DNA from 2 places in the Nocardia brasiliensis ATCC 700358 genome. Region 1 is predicted to be linked to the other one. Evidence: riboswitches for the same ligand, from Rfam matches in the RefSeq annotation. Region 1 holds a riboswitch; the other holds the start of a gene.
What was found. A riboswitch is a leader RNA that binds a small molecule or an ion and turns the genes downstream of it on or off. The one in region 1 is predicted to bind glycine.
Positions count from the first base shown of each region.

Region 2: it holds a riboswitch for glycine, as region 1 does, so the genes downstream of both, gcvP (aminomethyl-transferring glycine dehydrogenase) here and glyA (serine hydroxymethyltransferase) in region 1, are expected to answer to the same signal.

Region 1 covers NC_018681.1:4,122,202-4,129,521, reverse strand. The annotation lists gene O3I_RS18615 (alpha/beta hydrolase) at 1-249, shown strand, start outside; gene O3I_RS18610 (RrF2 family transcriptional regulator) at 413-868, shown strand; gene O3I_RS18605 (globin domain-containing protein) at 878-2,104, shown strand; gene O3I_RS18600 (L-serine ammonia-lyase) at 2,115-3,482, opposite strand; gene glyA (serine hydroxymethyltransferase) at 3,479-4,801, opposite strand; glycine riboswitch at 4,844-4,940, opposite strand; gene O3I_RS18590 (IclR family transcriptional regulator) at 5,142-5,927, opposite strand; gene O3I_RS18585 (putative nucleotidyltransferase substrate binding domain-containing protein) at 5,940-7,320, opposite strand, start outside.
Region 2 covers NC_018681.1:4,009,532-4,016,851, forward strand. The annotation lists gene O3I_RS18065 (GMC oxidoreductase) at 1-374, opposite strand, end outside; gene O3I_RS18070 (CDP-alcohol phosphatidyltransferase family protein) at 604-1,200, shown strand; gene gcvH (glycine cleavage system protein GcvH) at 1,283-1,681, shown strand; gene garA (glycogen accumulation regulator GarA) at 1,850-2,329, shown strand; gene O3I_RS18085 (MerR family transcriptional regulator) at 2,430-3,230, shown strand; gene O3I_RS18090 (bifunctional nuclease family protein) at 3,479-3,952, shown strand; gene O3I_RS18095 (MerR family transcriptional regulator) at 4,177-4,770, shown strand; glycine riboswitch at 5,023-5,115, shown strand; gene gcvP (aminomethyl-transferring glycine dehydrogenase) at 5,268-7,320, shown strand, end outside.

The DNA of each region.
Region 1 (7,320 bases):
CCGCACGACACCCCCGGCGATCGCCGGGTGCAAGAGGGCCGAATTCCGTTGCCGGTGCAGATCGCGTTCGGCGGGCCGATCGAAGCGGCCATCCATTACTGCACGGTGAACCTGACGAACCGCTTGCGTGAGTTGAACATTCCGGTGACCTTCGACGACCGCCCGGTGGGCACCCATTCGTGGGGCTACTGGGAAGACGATCTGCGCACGTCATGGCCTTTCCTGGCGCAGTCGATCGGAATCGGCTGACCTACCCGGCCCGGGTGCTCCGCAATAGCTGGAATCGCTGTGCGGAGCACCGGGTTCACTTTTATTGCTGTGGCCTGGCTTACATAATCGGCGCGCAGCCGCGTATTAAACAGCACACCCGCTGCACGCACTTTTTCCCTGTGCGATTACGTACCGTGAAGTCATGCAGCTCGCCCGGTCCACCGATCTCGCCCTGCGGACCATGATGCGGCTGGCGGTCAGCGGATCGGCCGACCATCGCGTGACCGCCAAACTCGTTGCCCGCCAGGTCGATTCCTCGGAGCACCAGGTAGCGAAAGCCGTATCACGACTCGCCGAACTCGGTTTCGTGGCGTCCTACCGCGGACGTGGCGGCGGGATCTTCCTCACCGAAGCCGGCCGAGGCGCCACCGTCGGACAGATCATCCGGGCCCTCGAGGGCGACGCCGAAGTGGTGGCATGCCTCGGCGAACATCCGTGCCCATTGGCGACCGATTGTCGTTTGCGACGAGTTCTCCAGGATGCGAAAGAAGCCTTCTATCGCGAGCTGGACAACTACCACCTCGCCGATCTGGTGAGCCCCCGCATCGTCGAGCTGCTTCATCTGCCCGCCATCCCCCTGCCCGCGCACGAGAATTGAGGAGACGCCATGCCCACCGCGACCGGTTCGCCCAGCGATATCGCCCCGGAACTGGAACCCGCACATCAAGCGGTGATCCGCGCCACCCTGCCGCTGATCGGCACCCGGATCGACACGATCACGCCACTGTTCTACCGCAAGATGTTCGCCGCGCACCCGGAACTCGGCCGTGATCTGTTCAATCGCGGTAACCAGGCCCAGGGCACCCAGCAGCGCGCGCTGGCCTCGTCCATCGTCACGTTCGCCCGGCATCTGGTCGAACCGGAGCTGCCGCATCCGGTCGACCTGCTCTCGCGCATCGGGCACCGGCACGCCTCGCTCGGCGTCACCGCGGATCAATACGACATCGTGCACCGGCACCTGTTCGCCGCCATAGTCGAGGTGCTCGGCGCGGACGTGGTGACCGGGGCGGTCGCGGCGGCGTGGGACCGCGTCTATTGGCTGATGGCCACCGCCCTCATCGACCTGGAGGCGGGACTCTATAACGTGGCCGGGGTCGCGCCGGGTGATGTCTTCCGCCGCACCGTCGTGGTCGATCGCACCGAGGATCCGTCCGGGGTGGTGACTTTCGTCGTCGAGTCGGACGAACCCGGGCGCGCGCTGCCGGATTTCCTTCCCGGCAGCTATATCTCGGTCGGCGCGGACCTGCCCGACGGGGCGCGCCAGCTCCGCCAGTACAGTCTGATCGACGCGCCGGGCACCGGCTGCTACGCCTTCACGGTTCGCGTGGTGGCGGCCGAGCCGGACGCCCCCGCGGGTGAGGTCTCGTCCTGGCTGCACGACACCATCGGTGTCGGCGATCGCCTCGAAATCACCTTGCCCTTCGGCGATCTCACCCTCGACACCGCCGTCGAAACCCCTGTGGTGCTGATCTCGGCCGGCGTCGGCATCACACCCATCGTGGGCATCGTGGCCTATCTGGCGGCCAACACGCCGGACCGTCCCGCCACCGTGCTGCACGCCGACCGCTCCGCCGCCGCCCACCCGCTCCGCGAGCGCGTCCGTGCGCTGTGCGACGGACTTCGAAACGTCCGCCTGCACACCTGGTATCAGGACGAGGGACACGGTCGCGTCGACCTCGCCGACATCGTGTTGCCGGACGACGCGGACTACTATCTGTGCGGCAGCCACGCTTTCTTGCGGTCCGTGCGCGCACAGCTGCTTGCCGCCCGGATACCTTCCAGCCGAGTGCATTTCGAATCCTTCGCACCCACCGACTGGCTGCTCGGCGAATAGCGCATACCGCTCAGCACTCGACGACAGCGACAGCCAAGCCGCCCTGCGAAGTCTCCTTGTATTTGTCGAGCATGTCCGCCCCGGTGGCGCGCATGGTCTGGATGACCTGATCGAGCGAGACGTGGTGGTGCCCGTCGCCGCGAATCGCCATGCGCGCCGCGGTGATCGCTTTCACGGCCGCGATGCCGTTGCGTTCGATGCACGGGATCTGCACGAGGCCACCGATGGGATCGCAGGTCAGGCCGAGGTTGTGTTCCATGCCGATCTCGGCGGCGTTCTCGATCTGTGCCGGGGTGCCGCCGAGCACGGCGGCGAGTCCGGCGGCGGCCATCGCGCACGCGGAACCGACCTCGCCCTGGCACCCCACCTCGGCGCCCGAGATCGACGCGTTCTCCTTCATCAGCTGGCCGATCGCGCCCGCGGTGAGCAGGAACTCGACGACGCTGTCCTCGGCATCGGTGACGAACTGCTGAATGTAGTGCAGCACAGCCGGAATGATGCCCGCGGCGCCGTTCGTCGGCGCGGTGACGACCCGCCCGCCCGCGGCGTTCTCCTCGTTGACGGCCATCGCGTACAGCGTGACCCATTCCATGGCGCGCAGCGGATCGTTGTCCTCGGCTTCGGCGCGCAGCCGGTCGAACAGGGTTGCGGCGCGACGGCGTACCCGCAGCGTACCCGGCAGCACCCCGCTGCTCGACATGCCGCGCTCCACGCACCCCTGCATGACGGCCCAGATGGCGAGCAGGTCGGCGCGCACCTGATCGCCACTGCGCCTGGTCATTTCGTTGGCCAGGACGAGTTCGCTGATGGATCGGCCGGTGGCCGCGGTGAGCGAGAGCAATTCGTCCGCCGACCCGAACGAGTACGGCACGACCATCGGCGCTTCGGCCGCACGGCCGTCGATCTCGTCCTCGTCCAGGACGAAGCCGCCACCGATCGAGTAGTACCGGCATTCCAGCAGTACCCGTCCCGCCGCGTCGCGAGCCGCGAACAGCATGCCGTTGGTGTGGAACGGCAGCCTGGTTCGCGCCAGCAGCTCGATGTCCTCGTCCATCGCGAACGGGATCGGTTGCGCCCCACCGAGATGGATCCGCGCGTCGGCGCGCGCCTCGGCCACGATATCGCGCATCATGTCCGGATCGATCGACTCCGGGCGGGCGCCGGCCAGTCCGGCCACGATCGCCTCCACACTGCCGTGGCCCCGTCCGGTCGCGCCGAGCGAGCCGTACAGCAGCACCCGCAGCGCGGCCGTATCGTGCAGTACGCCGGTGCCTTTCAGCCGATCGACGAACGCGCCCGCGGCGCGCATCGGGCCGACGGTATGCGAACTCGACGGACCGATGCCGACCTTGAACAGGTCGAAGACGCTGATGGTCACGCGAGCTCCCGCGCCGTGTCGGCGGCCGACGGGAGGTGCTGGTGCATCCCGGCATAGAGCGGGAACTTCTGCGTCAAGACCTCCACCCGCACGCTGAACTCACGCCAGGGCCGCCCCACCCGCAGGGCCGTCGCGATGATGTCGGCGACCTCGACGAACGCCGCGCGGTCGAAGCCCCGCGCGGCCAGCGCCGGTGTGCCGATCCGGAGGCCGGAGCTGACCATCGGCGGCCGCGGGTCGAACGGAACGGCATTGCGGTTCACCGTGATTCCCACGCTGTGCAGCAGATCTTCGGCCTGTTTGCCGTCGAGTTCGGCGGCGCGCAGATCCACCAGCACCAGGTGTACGTCGGTGCCGCCGCTGACGAGTCCGATACCGGCGGCGCGGCAGTCCTCGGCGAGCAGCCGGTCCGCGAGCAGCCGCGCGCCGGTCAGGGTGCGTTCCTGGCGGTCGCGGAAGGCCGGCTCGGCCGCCATCTTGAACGCGACCGCCTTCGCGGCGATCACATGCTCGAGCGGCCCGCCCTGCTGGCCGGGGAACACCGCGGAATCGAGCTTCTTGCCCAAATCGGCGGTGGCGAGGATGAATCCGCCGCGCGGGCCGCCCAGGGTCTTGTGCGTGGTCGAGGTGACCACGTGGGCGTGCGGCACGGGCGAGGGATGCAAGCCGGCCGCGACCAGACCGGCGAAATGCGCCATGTCGACCATCAGGTACGCGCCGACCTCGTCGGCGATGCGCCGGAACTCGGCGAAGTCGAGGTGCCGCGGATAGGCCGACCAGCCCGCCACGATCAGCTTCGGCCGGTGCTCGCGCGCCAGCCGCGCCACCTCCGCCATGTCGATCAGCTGGTCTTCGGCCCGAACATGGTATGCCGCAACGTCGTACAGCCGCCCGGAGAAGTTGAGCTTCATGCCGTGCGTGAGGTGTCCACCGTGATCCAGCGCCAGCCCGAGGATGCGATCGCCGGGACGCAGCAGCGCGTGCATCACCGCCGCGTTCGCCTGCGCACCCGAATGTGGTTGCACGTTGGCGTATTCCGCGCCGAACAGCGCGCGCAGGCGAGTGCGGGCCAGCGACTCGATCTCGTCGACGTGCTCGCATCCGCCGTAGTAGCGGCGGCCCGGGTAGCCCTCGGCGTACTTGTTGGTCAGGACCGTGCCCTGCGCCTGCATGACGGCCAGGGGCGCGTAGTTCTCCGACGCGATCATTTCCAAGCCGTGCTGTTGCCTGCCGAGTTCGCGGCCGACCAATTCGGCGACGAGCGGATCGAATTCGTGCAACGGCACGTCGAGATCGGTGCGGAGGGCCGGGTCTGCCATAGGGAGCCTTTCGTCGACGCGGGTCGCGCGCGTGGGTGTGGCTCCTCCCGCTCTGTCCTATGGCCTGAGAGATTCACGCGGACCGCGCTTGCCCCGTCGGCGAGTGTCGATGCGGACACTACTTTTCAGAGTTGCCCGAGGCGCGGCGGTACTGGGCCTGAGAGATTCCCGGGAGGTGTTGCTCCTTCGGCTCTCCGTCACGAAGATGGAGATCTCCCGCCGCGTGTGAGGCGATTATGCAGTTGTTGCATATAGCGCAACAACTGCCCTATATGCGACTCAGTATTGTCGGCGAGCGCGCGCGTTGTCAACGCCGGAGCGCATCCGGAAACGCGGTCTGTCAGCCGTAGTAGCCGAGCCTGCGGCTGATTTCCGCGGCGCTCGCGATCGCCAGTTCCGCCATCGCGGCGAAACGGTCCGGGCCGAGCCGGTAGGACGGGCCGGACACGCTCAGCGCGGCGACGATCACGCCGTTGTTGTCCAGCACCGGCGCGGCCACCGCGTTCAGCCCGATCTCGAGCTCCTCGCACACGCTGGCCCAGCCGTTCTCCCGGACCTCGACCAGCTGGGTCGCCAGCTCCGCGACCTTGGTGACGGTATGCGGCGTGTAGGCCGTCAGCTTGGTGCCCACCCGCTTGCGCATATCCGCCGGTTCCAGACCCGACAGCAGCACCTTGCCGCTGGACGTGGCGTGCGCCGGGCAGCTCTGCCCGACCCAGGAGCGCAACGCGATCGAGCCGGTGCCCGCGGCCTCGACGATGTTGATGATCCGATCACCGTCCAGCACAGCGATATTCGTGGTCTCCCCCGATTCGGCGGCCAGTGCGTTGCACGCGCCCTGGCTCTGCCCGACGAGATCGACCTGGGCACTGGTGGATCCGGCCAGCCGGACGATGGAGAAGCCGAGCCGGTATTTGCCCCGATCGGACAATTGCTCGACGTAGCCGCGCGATTCGAGCACGGCGACCAACCGCGACACGGTAGATTTGTGCACGCCCAGTTCGGCGGCGATCTCCGTGACGCCGGCCTGCCCGAGCTTGGCGATGATCTCCATCACGAGCAGTGCGCGGTCGACGGACTGCACCGCGGCCGCCCGCCCTCGATCCTCGCCGTCTCGATTCGCCATGACACCGCCATTCTAAGCCGAGGTTGCTGCGCGGACACGGACGCGTCGCTGGACGGCGGCTGTCTCGCGCAGCGCCTCGTTGAGCAGGCTCCGATTCAGCGGCGACAGCTCCGACATCACCACCACGTCACCGGGGCGGTGGCCGGCGGACAATTGCCCGACCTGATGCACCATCCGCATGCGCTGCAACGTCACGAAAACCTCGGTGAGCAGGGTGGCGTCACGTTCGGAGAGCACCCCGGCCGCGGCGGCCGCACTGAGCCGCTCCGGTGTGCTCGCGGCGGTCAGGCCTGCGGCGAGGCCGCCCCAGCGGGCCAGGTTGACGATGGGCACCAGCGCGTGCGTCTTCAGATCGAACGTGCCGCCGCGCCGCGAGAGCACATCCCGCAGCGACCGGGCACGAACCTTCCCGGACAACGCGTCCAGCAATTGCAGGCGCAAGGCGTCGGGATGTTCGGCGGCCATCCGTCCGAAGGCCGCGGGCACCGCGCGCAGCCGGGGATCGCCCCACACCACGCGTCCGTCGATGAGCAGCGAGGACATGATGAGCCCCCGCCCGTGCAGCGGGTCGTCGAGCCAATGGGCCGCGGCCGTCGTCCATTCACGCTGCGAGCGGGCGAATTTCGGCTTGGCGGCGATCGCCCCGTTACTGTCCGCGGGTAGCCCGCACGCGTCCAGGATGGCGTGCGTGCGCTGTGCGATTGCGCGCAGTTGTCCACTCGCGGTGGACAACTCATCGACCCAGCACAGCGCGCTGTCCACATCCGAGGACGGCATCGCCTCGCGCCGGGCGATGCTGCCGAGGGTCAGCCAGGAGAATCCCCCGGCGGGGGCGTCCGCGAATTCGGCGCGCGCGAGCTCGAGCGCCTTGCGGATCACCGCATCGACAACGACCGACAGGATGCCGCTCGTCGCCGATGCTTTGGTGCCGTTGCGGAACAGATCCACGGTGGTGCCCGGGATGTCGCGAGCCACCCGTTGCAACTGCGCCGGTTCGGTCGCCGCGCCGATGGCCAGGCGTAGCGTGAAACTCTGCCGGGCCGAGGCCGCGAGCAGATCCGAGTCCTCGAGCACGCCTAGTACCTCGCCGCGCCGGTTGACGACCGGGAGGTGCCGCAACCCGCAGTCGAGCATCTCCATCAGCACGGCCTCGCCGGTCAGGTCCGCGGTGACCCGGCGGGCCGGCGCGCTCATCACGCGCGAGATCGCCACGTCGACCGGTAAGCCCGCCGCTACCACCCGGGCACGCAGATCCTGGTCGGTGAAGATACCGAAGTCGCCGTCCGGCAATCGGATCAGCACCGACGAGACGTGCCGCTCGGTCATCCGGACCACCGCGTCGCGAACGCTGGTCTCCGGCGTCACGAAAACCGGTGCGCTCGAGACGAGTTCA
Region 2 (7,320 bases), 110 kb from region 1:
TGCGCCTGGTCGTAGTAGGGCGCGAGTTCGGCCCGCCAATCGGTGATGTGCGCCCACTGCTTGTCGGTGTAGAAGTCGGGCAGCGGCTCATAGAGGGTGTTGCCGTAGATGAGCGAGCCGCCGCCGACGCCGGCGCCGGAGAACACCGCGCACTTGCCGAGCACACTGATCCGCTGCGGCCCGGTCAGGCCGAGCCGGGGCGCCCAGATGGATTTGCGGACATTCCAATTGGACTTCGGGATATCCTCGGCGTTCCACCGCCGGCCCGCCTCGAGCACGCCGACCCGATACCCCTTCTCGGTCAGCCGGAGCGCGCTCACGCTGCCGCCGAAACCGGATCCGATCACCACCACGTCGTAGTCGAATGTGGGCATGACTTCCTCTCGTCACCAACCGTTCGGCAGGTCCGCACCGCGCCGATGGATGAGATAATTTCATACTCATTCTTTCATCGACCAGCTGTGGTGCACACCATCGTCGCATGCGGATATCGCCGAACGCGGCGCGCCTGGATGGCGTCGAGCGGGGTCGGTGCGGTAAGCACGGGGCGTGACAACCGAATCGGGCACCACGGAACCAGAGGAACGCGCCGCCGGTGACGGCGTGCTCGGCGGTATCTTCGCCGATCGCATCCTCACCGTCCCGAATGTCCTGAGCGTGCTGCGCCTGCTCGGCGTTCCGCTGCTGCTGTGGCTGATGCTGGTGCAGCGGGCCGACGGCTGGGCGTTCGCGCTGCTGATCGCCAGCGGCGTCACCGACTTCCTGGACGGCAAACTGGCCCGCCTGCTCGATCAGTCGTCCCGGCTCGGCGCGCTGCTCGACCCGTTCGTCGACCGGCTCTACCTCGTGACGACGCTGGCCGCCTTCGTGATCCGCGGTCTGCTCCCGGTGTGGGTCGCGGTGCTGCTGATCGGCCGCGAAGCGGTGCTCGCGCTGACGTTGTCCATCTACAAGCGGCGCGATCTACCGCCGCCCGACGTCATCTATTTGGGCAAGGCGGCCACCTTCGCCTTGATGTCCGCGCTGCCCTGGTTGCTGGCCGGGGAGATGGATTGGGCACTCGATGGTTTCGGACGGGCCTTCGGCGGGGCACTACTGGTCTGGGGCACGGCAGTGTATGTATGGACCGGCCTGCTCTACACCGGCAAAGCGATCGCGGTCGCACGCGCGATACCGGCTGTGCCACACCGGTCCACGTAAGGTGCAGCGCCGGGTCGGACTCTCGGCCGACCCTCGCATAGAGTTGCGCACACACGATCACGATGGAAAGGACGGACGGGCTGTGACCCAGACCCCCGAGGACCTGCGCTACACCGATCAGCACGAGTGGGTGCGGCGACTCAGCCCTACCCGCGTTCGGGTGGGAATCACCGACTACGCCCAGTCGCAGCTCGGTGACGTCGTGTTCGTGCAGCTGCCCGAAACCGACAAGGACGTCGCGGTGGAAGACAGCATCGCCGAGGTCGAGTCGACCAAGAGCGTCTCCGACATCTACGCGCCGCTGAGCGCGAAAGTTGTTGCGGTGAACGAGGAATTGGTGCAGCAGCCGGAGACGCTGAACACCGATCCGTACGGTGACGGCTGGCTGTTCGAGTTGGAGGTCGCCGACGCTGCCGGCCTCGACGCGACGCTGGGTGAACTGCTGGATGCGGCAGGTTATCAAGGAGTTATCGGGGGCTGAATCAGCCTTCCCGGTTCTACCTGCACGGGCACGCCCTGGCAGGGTACGGTCAATGCCAACAGATCCGCCGGCAGTCGTTGCCGGGAATCTAGGGACTCGACGGCAGGTCGTGGTGCCACAGGTATCACCTGCTTGCATGGATAATCAGGTTCGAGGAGGAGAGAAACGGTGAGCGAGAACAAAGACCCGGGTTACGGGGAGACCGCGGCCGAGACGACGTCGGTCTTCCGCGCGGATTTCCTGAACGAGGTCGACGCGTCGCGCTCCGGAGAGCCGACCGGTGAACAGCCGGTCCAAGGGGTCGAGGGTCTGCCCGTTGGTGCGGCCCTCTTGGTCGTCAAGCGCGGTCCGAACGCGGGCTCGCGGTTCCTGCTGGATCAGCCGACCACGTCGGCCGGTCGCCACCCCGACAGTGACATCTTTCTCGACGACGTCACCGTCAGCCGTCGGCACGCCGAGTTCCGTCAGGACGACGATTCGTTCCAGGTGGTCGATGTGGGCAGCCTGAACGGCACCTATGTGAATCGGGAGCCGGTGGACTCCTCGGAACTCCAGAACGGCGACGAGGTGCAGATCGGCAAGTTCCGTCTGGTGTTCCTCACCGGACCGAAGGCGTCGGTGAGCGAAACGGGTGCAGGGAGCCTATGAGCACGCGGCGTCGGGTCGAAGGGCTCGGGGTCATGAGAGTGTGTGCTGTGTCGAGGGATAGGGCACTGTGACGGGCGCGGCGCAATGGGCACGCGGAGGCATGTCGATCGGCTCCGTGCTCGACCTGTTGCGCCCGGACTTTCCGGACGTCACCATCTCCAAAATCCGTTTCCTGGAGGCGGAAGGCCTCATTCGGCCGGAGCGAACGCCCTCGGGCTATCGCAGGTTCTCCGTCGCCGATTGTGAACGGCTGCGGTTCGTCTTGACCGCGCAACGCGATCAATACCTGCCGCTGAAGGTGATCAAGGAACAACTCGAAGCGATCGACAGCGGTGCGGCGTCGCTCGGGGTACGGGAAGCCCGTGCCCGAGCGCACTCCGGCCGCACGGGTGCCGCGGAGCCGACCACTACCGGATCGGCCTCCGGGCACCCTGCCGCGTCCGGCGGGAACAGCAACGGTGCCGCGGCGCCGAGGAGGCTCGGCGTGGTGCCCAGCGAGATTTCCCCCGACGATCTGCGTTTCGATCACGAAATCCGGCTCACCCGCGCGGATCTGCTCGCGAAGGCCGAGATCGACGACGCGTTCCTGAACGATCTGATCCGGGCCAACCTCATCACCCCCGGCGCCGCCGGCTTCTTCGACGGTGATGCGGTGACCCTGGCCAAGACCGCCAAGGCGATGGCCGAATTCGGTTTGGAGGCACGGCATCTGCGTGCGTTCAAACTCGCCGCCGACCGCGAGGCCGCGCTGGTCGCGCAGATCGCCGCGCCGATCGCGAAGAGCCGCGATGCCGGCGCTCGCGCGCGCGCCGAGGAAACCGTGCGGGAATTGGCGGCGCTGTCGTTGACGTTGCATGCCTGTCTGGTGAAGTCGTCGGTGCGGACGTCGCTGGGCGGCTGAACATCCCGGCGAATCACCAGGCCGGGCTGAAGTGTCAGGTTTCAGTCGGCCAACACGCCGATTTCGGCTGTGCACACGCATCGCTGCACCCGTCCGCGTTCGCCTAGACTCGTGGTACGGCGAGCTCTGCGGTGGTCGTGCCGGGCGGCCTGGCGAAATGGGAGGCAGTGCGATGAGTGAGCGAAGCGAGCGAATCATGTTGCAGCGTGCTTCGCGCGTGGCGGAGCTGAGCGGAGCGAGGCGCAGCCATGAGTGAAATGCGGGTTATCGGCATTCGTGTCGAACAGCCACAGAATCAGCCCGTGCTGTTGCTTCGTGAGGTGTCGGGGGACCGGTATCTACCGATCTGGATCGGGCAGGCGGAAGCGACCGCGATCGTGCTGGAGCAGGAGGGGGTGACGCCGATTCGGCCGCTGACCCACGATTTGATCAAGATCCTGATCACCGAGCTCGGGCACACACTGAAAGAGGTGCGCATCGTCGATCTGCAGGAGGGCACCTTCTACGCGGATCTGGTGTTCGACAACGATCTGCACGTGTCGGCACGGCCGTCGGATTCGGTAGCGATCGCCTTGCGGGTGGGTTGCCCGATCTATGCCGAGGAACCGGTGCTCGAGGAGGCCGGGCTGGTCATGCCGGACGAGCGCGAGGACGAGGTGGAGAAGTTCAAGGAGTTCCTCGAGTCGGTGTCACCCGACGATTTCAAGGCCACCGACAGCTGACCAGGATCTTTCCGGCATCCCGGCGTTTTCCCGGGATGACCGGGGGATCAGCTCTGAACTAGAGCTTGAGACTTTGACCGCGCGTCGCGTTTGGCTCGACGATGGTGCTCCCTGGACAATCTAGGGGAGTAATCTCGATAGTTGGGCCACGTCCGTTTTGGCCAGTTCGGCAGTACCGCAGTGTTCGGCAGTACCGCAGTGGTCGAAACGGAGCCGGGTCATCGATGAGGCTAGCCGTCGGCGAAGCAAGGGAGTGGTCAGTGGCAGAGCAATCGCAGGATGTGGTACAGCCAGGCCTGTTCCCGGACGACTCGGTTCCTGACGATCTAGTCGGCTACCGGGTACCCAGTGCATGCCAGGTGGCCGGGATCACCTACCGGCAGCTCGACTATTGGGCGCGGACCGGATTGGTCGTGCCCTCCATCCGCAGCGCGGCCGGCTCGGGGAGCCAGCGGCTGTATTCCTTCAAGGACATCCTGGTCCTGAAGATCGTGAAGCGGCTGCTCGACGCGGGCATCTCGCTACAGAACATCAGGATCGCGGTCGACCATCTCCGCAGCAGGGGAGTGCAGGACCTCGCGGGCATCACGCTCTTCTCGGACGGGACCTCCGTGTACGAGTGCACCTCGCCCGAGGAGGTCGTTGATTTACTGCAGGGTGGGCAGGGCGTCTTCGGTATCGCCATCAGCGGCGCCATGCACGAACTCACCGGTGCCATCGCCAATTTCCCGGCAGAACGCGCGTCCGCGGTGACCGAGCGGCCGGAGGACGAGCTGTCCTACCGTCGCAAGGCGCGAATGAACCGCAAGACCGGTTAAGAGATAAAGCCGACACAACACCCCGCCTCCCCGTCATCGAGGGTAGCGGGGTGTTGTGCTGTGTGGCACTTGAATTTTCGAAGCGCCAGGGCTGGTTGATTCAAAAACATCAGGATACGCAGATATGCGCATCTAACGATGAATGTGCCGCAAAGCGAGTCGGGCACGAACAGCACGTGACCAGCACGACACGGCAGGGAAGGGAGCCGGTGGCGCACATCGGCGTGGCGTCGGCATAAACTGGTGGCGCGTCGCCGCCGTGCGGGAGAGTTCCGGGTAACCCCGGACGCCGAAGGAGCAGCACCTCTCCGTCAATCTCTCAGGCAAAAGGACCGTACGGGCTTCGACGTCTCTGGAAAGCGGTGGCCTGCTACGAGCGGAGTCGCCCGCCCACGGGGAAAGGGGCTCGGCTCAGGTCGCGGCAACCGAATCTCTCAGGCGCCCCGACAGAGGGAGAGGGCTGGTACCCGTCGACCGACGTCGACCCGCCCGACCCCATGGGAGCTGCCGTGACTCGCTCATTCGCCGACCGCCATATCGGACCCGACCGGGAAGAACTCGCCCGGATCCTGGACGTCGTCGGCGTCGGCTCGCTCGACGAGCTCGCCACCAAGGCGTTGCCCGCCAGCATCCTGGACGGTTCCGGACTGGCCGGATTGCCCGCTGCGGCAACCGAACACGAGGTGCTCGCCGAACTCGCCGCCCTCGCGCACTCGAACACCGTCGCCACCTCGATGATCGGCCTCGGCTACTACGACACCCTGACGCCGCCGGTGCTCGTGCGCAACCTGCTGGAGAACCCGGCGTGGTACACCGCCTACACGCCGTACCAGCCGGAGATCAGCCAGGGCCGGCTCGAGGCGCTGCTCAACTTCCAGACCATGGTGTCGGAGCTGACCGGCATGGACGTCGCCAACGCCTCGATGCTCGACGAGGCCACCGCCGCGGCCGAGGCCATGACCTTGCTGCACCGCGCGAGCCGATCCAAGTCGGTCCGCCTGGTGGTCGACACCGATCTGTTCCCGCAGACCAAGACCGTGCTGACCACCCGGGCGCAGCCGCTGGGCATCGAATTGGTGCCGGCCGACCTGTCCGGCGGCGAACTGCCCGAGGGTGAATTCTTCGGCGTGCTCGTGCAGGCGCCCGGCGCGTCCGGGCGGGTAGTGGACTGGACGTCGCTGATCGCCGCCGCGCACGAGCGGGGCGCGCTGGTCGCGGTCGGCGCGGACCTGCTGGCGATGACGTTGATCGCCTCGCCCGGCGACCAAGGTGCCGACGTCTGCTTCGGCACCACCCAGCGTTTCGGCGTGCCGCTCGGCTTCGGTGGCCCGCACGCGGGTTATCTGGCAGTGCGCACGGCGTATGCCAGGCAGCTGCCGGGACGGTTGGTCGGCGTATCGGTGGACGCGGACGGGGACCTCGCCTACCGGCTGGCGTTGCAGACCCGCGAGCAGCACATCCGCCGCGAGAAGGCCACCTCGAACATCTGTACCGCACAGGTACTGCTGGCGATCGTGGCCGCGATGTACGCGAGCTACCACGGTGCCGAGGGCCTGCGCGCCATCGCGCGGCGGGTGCACGGACACGCGGCCGCCATCGCGGCCGGGCTGGACGGCGCGGTCGTGCACGACACCTTCTTCGACACCGTACTCGCGCATGTGCCCGGCGGCGCGGAAGCCGTTGTCGCCAAAGCGAAGTCGCGGGGGATCAACCTGCGGCTGGTGGACGCCGATCACGTCGGCATCGCCTGCGACGAGGCGACCACGGCAGCGCACGTCGCCGCGGTGCTCGAATCGTTCGGTACCGCACTGTCTTCCGAGCAGCGCGAACCAGCTCCCGCCGCCACGATCGAGACCAGGACCTCGCCGTTCCTCGAGCACCCGGCGTTCACCAAGTACCACACCGAAACCGCGATGCTGCGATACCTGCGGTCGCTGTCGGACAAGGACATCGCCTTGGACCGCAGCATGATTCCGCTCGGCTCGTGCACCATGAAGCTGAACGCGACCGCGGAGATGGAAGCGATCACCTGGCCCGGCTTCGCCCGCGTGCACCCGTACGCGCCGGTCGAGGACGCCCCCGGGCTGTTGCAGGTGATCCACGACCTGGAGCAGTGGCTTTCCGATATCACCGGCTACGACTCGGTGAGCCTGCAGCCGAACGCGGGCAGCCAGGGCGAGTACGCCGGGCTGCTGGCGATCCGGCGCTTCCACCTGGATCGTGGTGACACGCATCGGGATACGTGCCTCATCCCGTCGAGTGCGCACGGCACCAACGCGGCGTCGGCGGCGATGGCGGGGCTGCGCGTCGAGGTGGTGAAGTGCCGCGACAACGGTGACGTCGACCTGGACGACCTGCGCGCCAAGATCGCCGACCACGCCGACCGGCTGGCCTGCATCATGATCACCTACCCGTCCACGCACGGCGTGTACGAGCACGAGGTCGCCGAGCTGTGCGCGCTGGTGCACGACGCGGGCGGTCAGGTGTACGTGGACGGCGCGAACCTGAACGCGCTTGTCGGCCTTGCCCGTCCGGGCCGGTTCGGCGGCG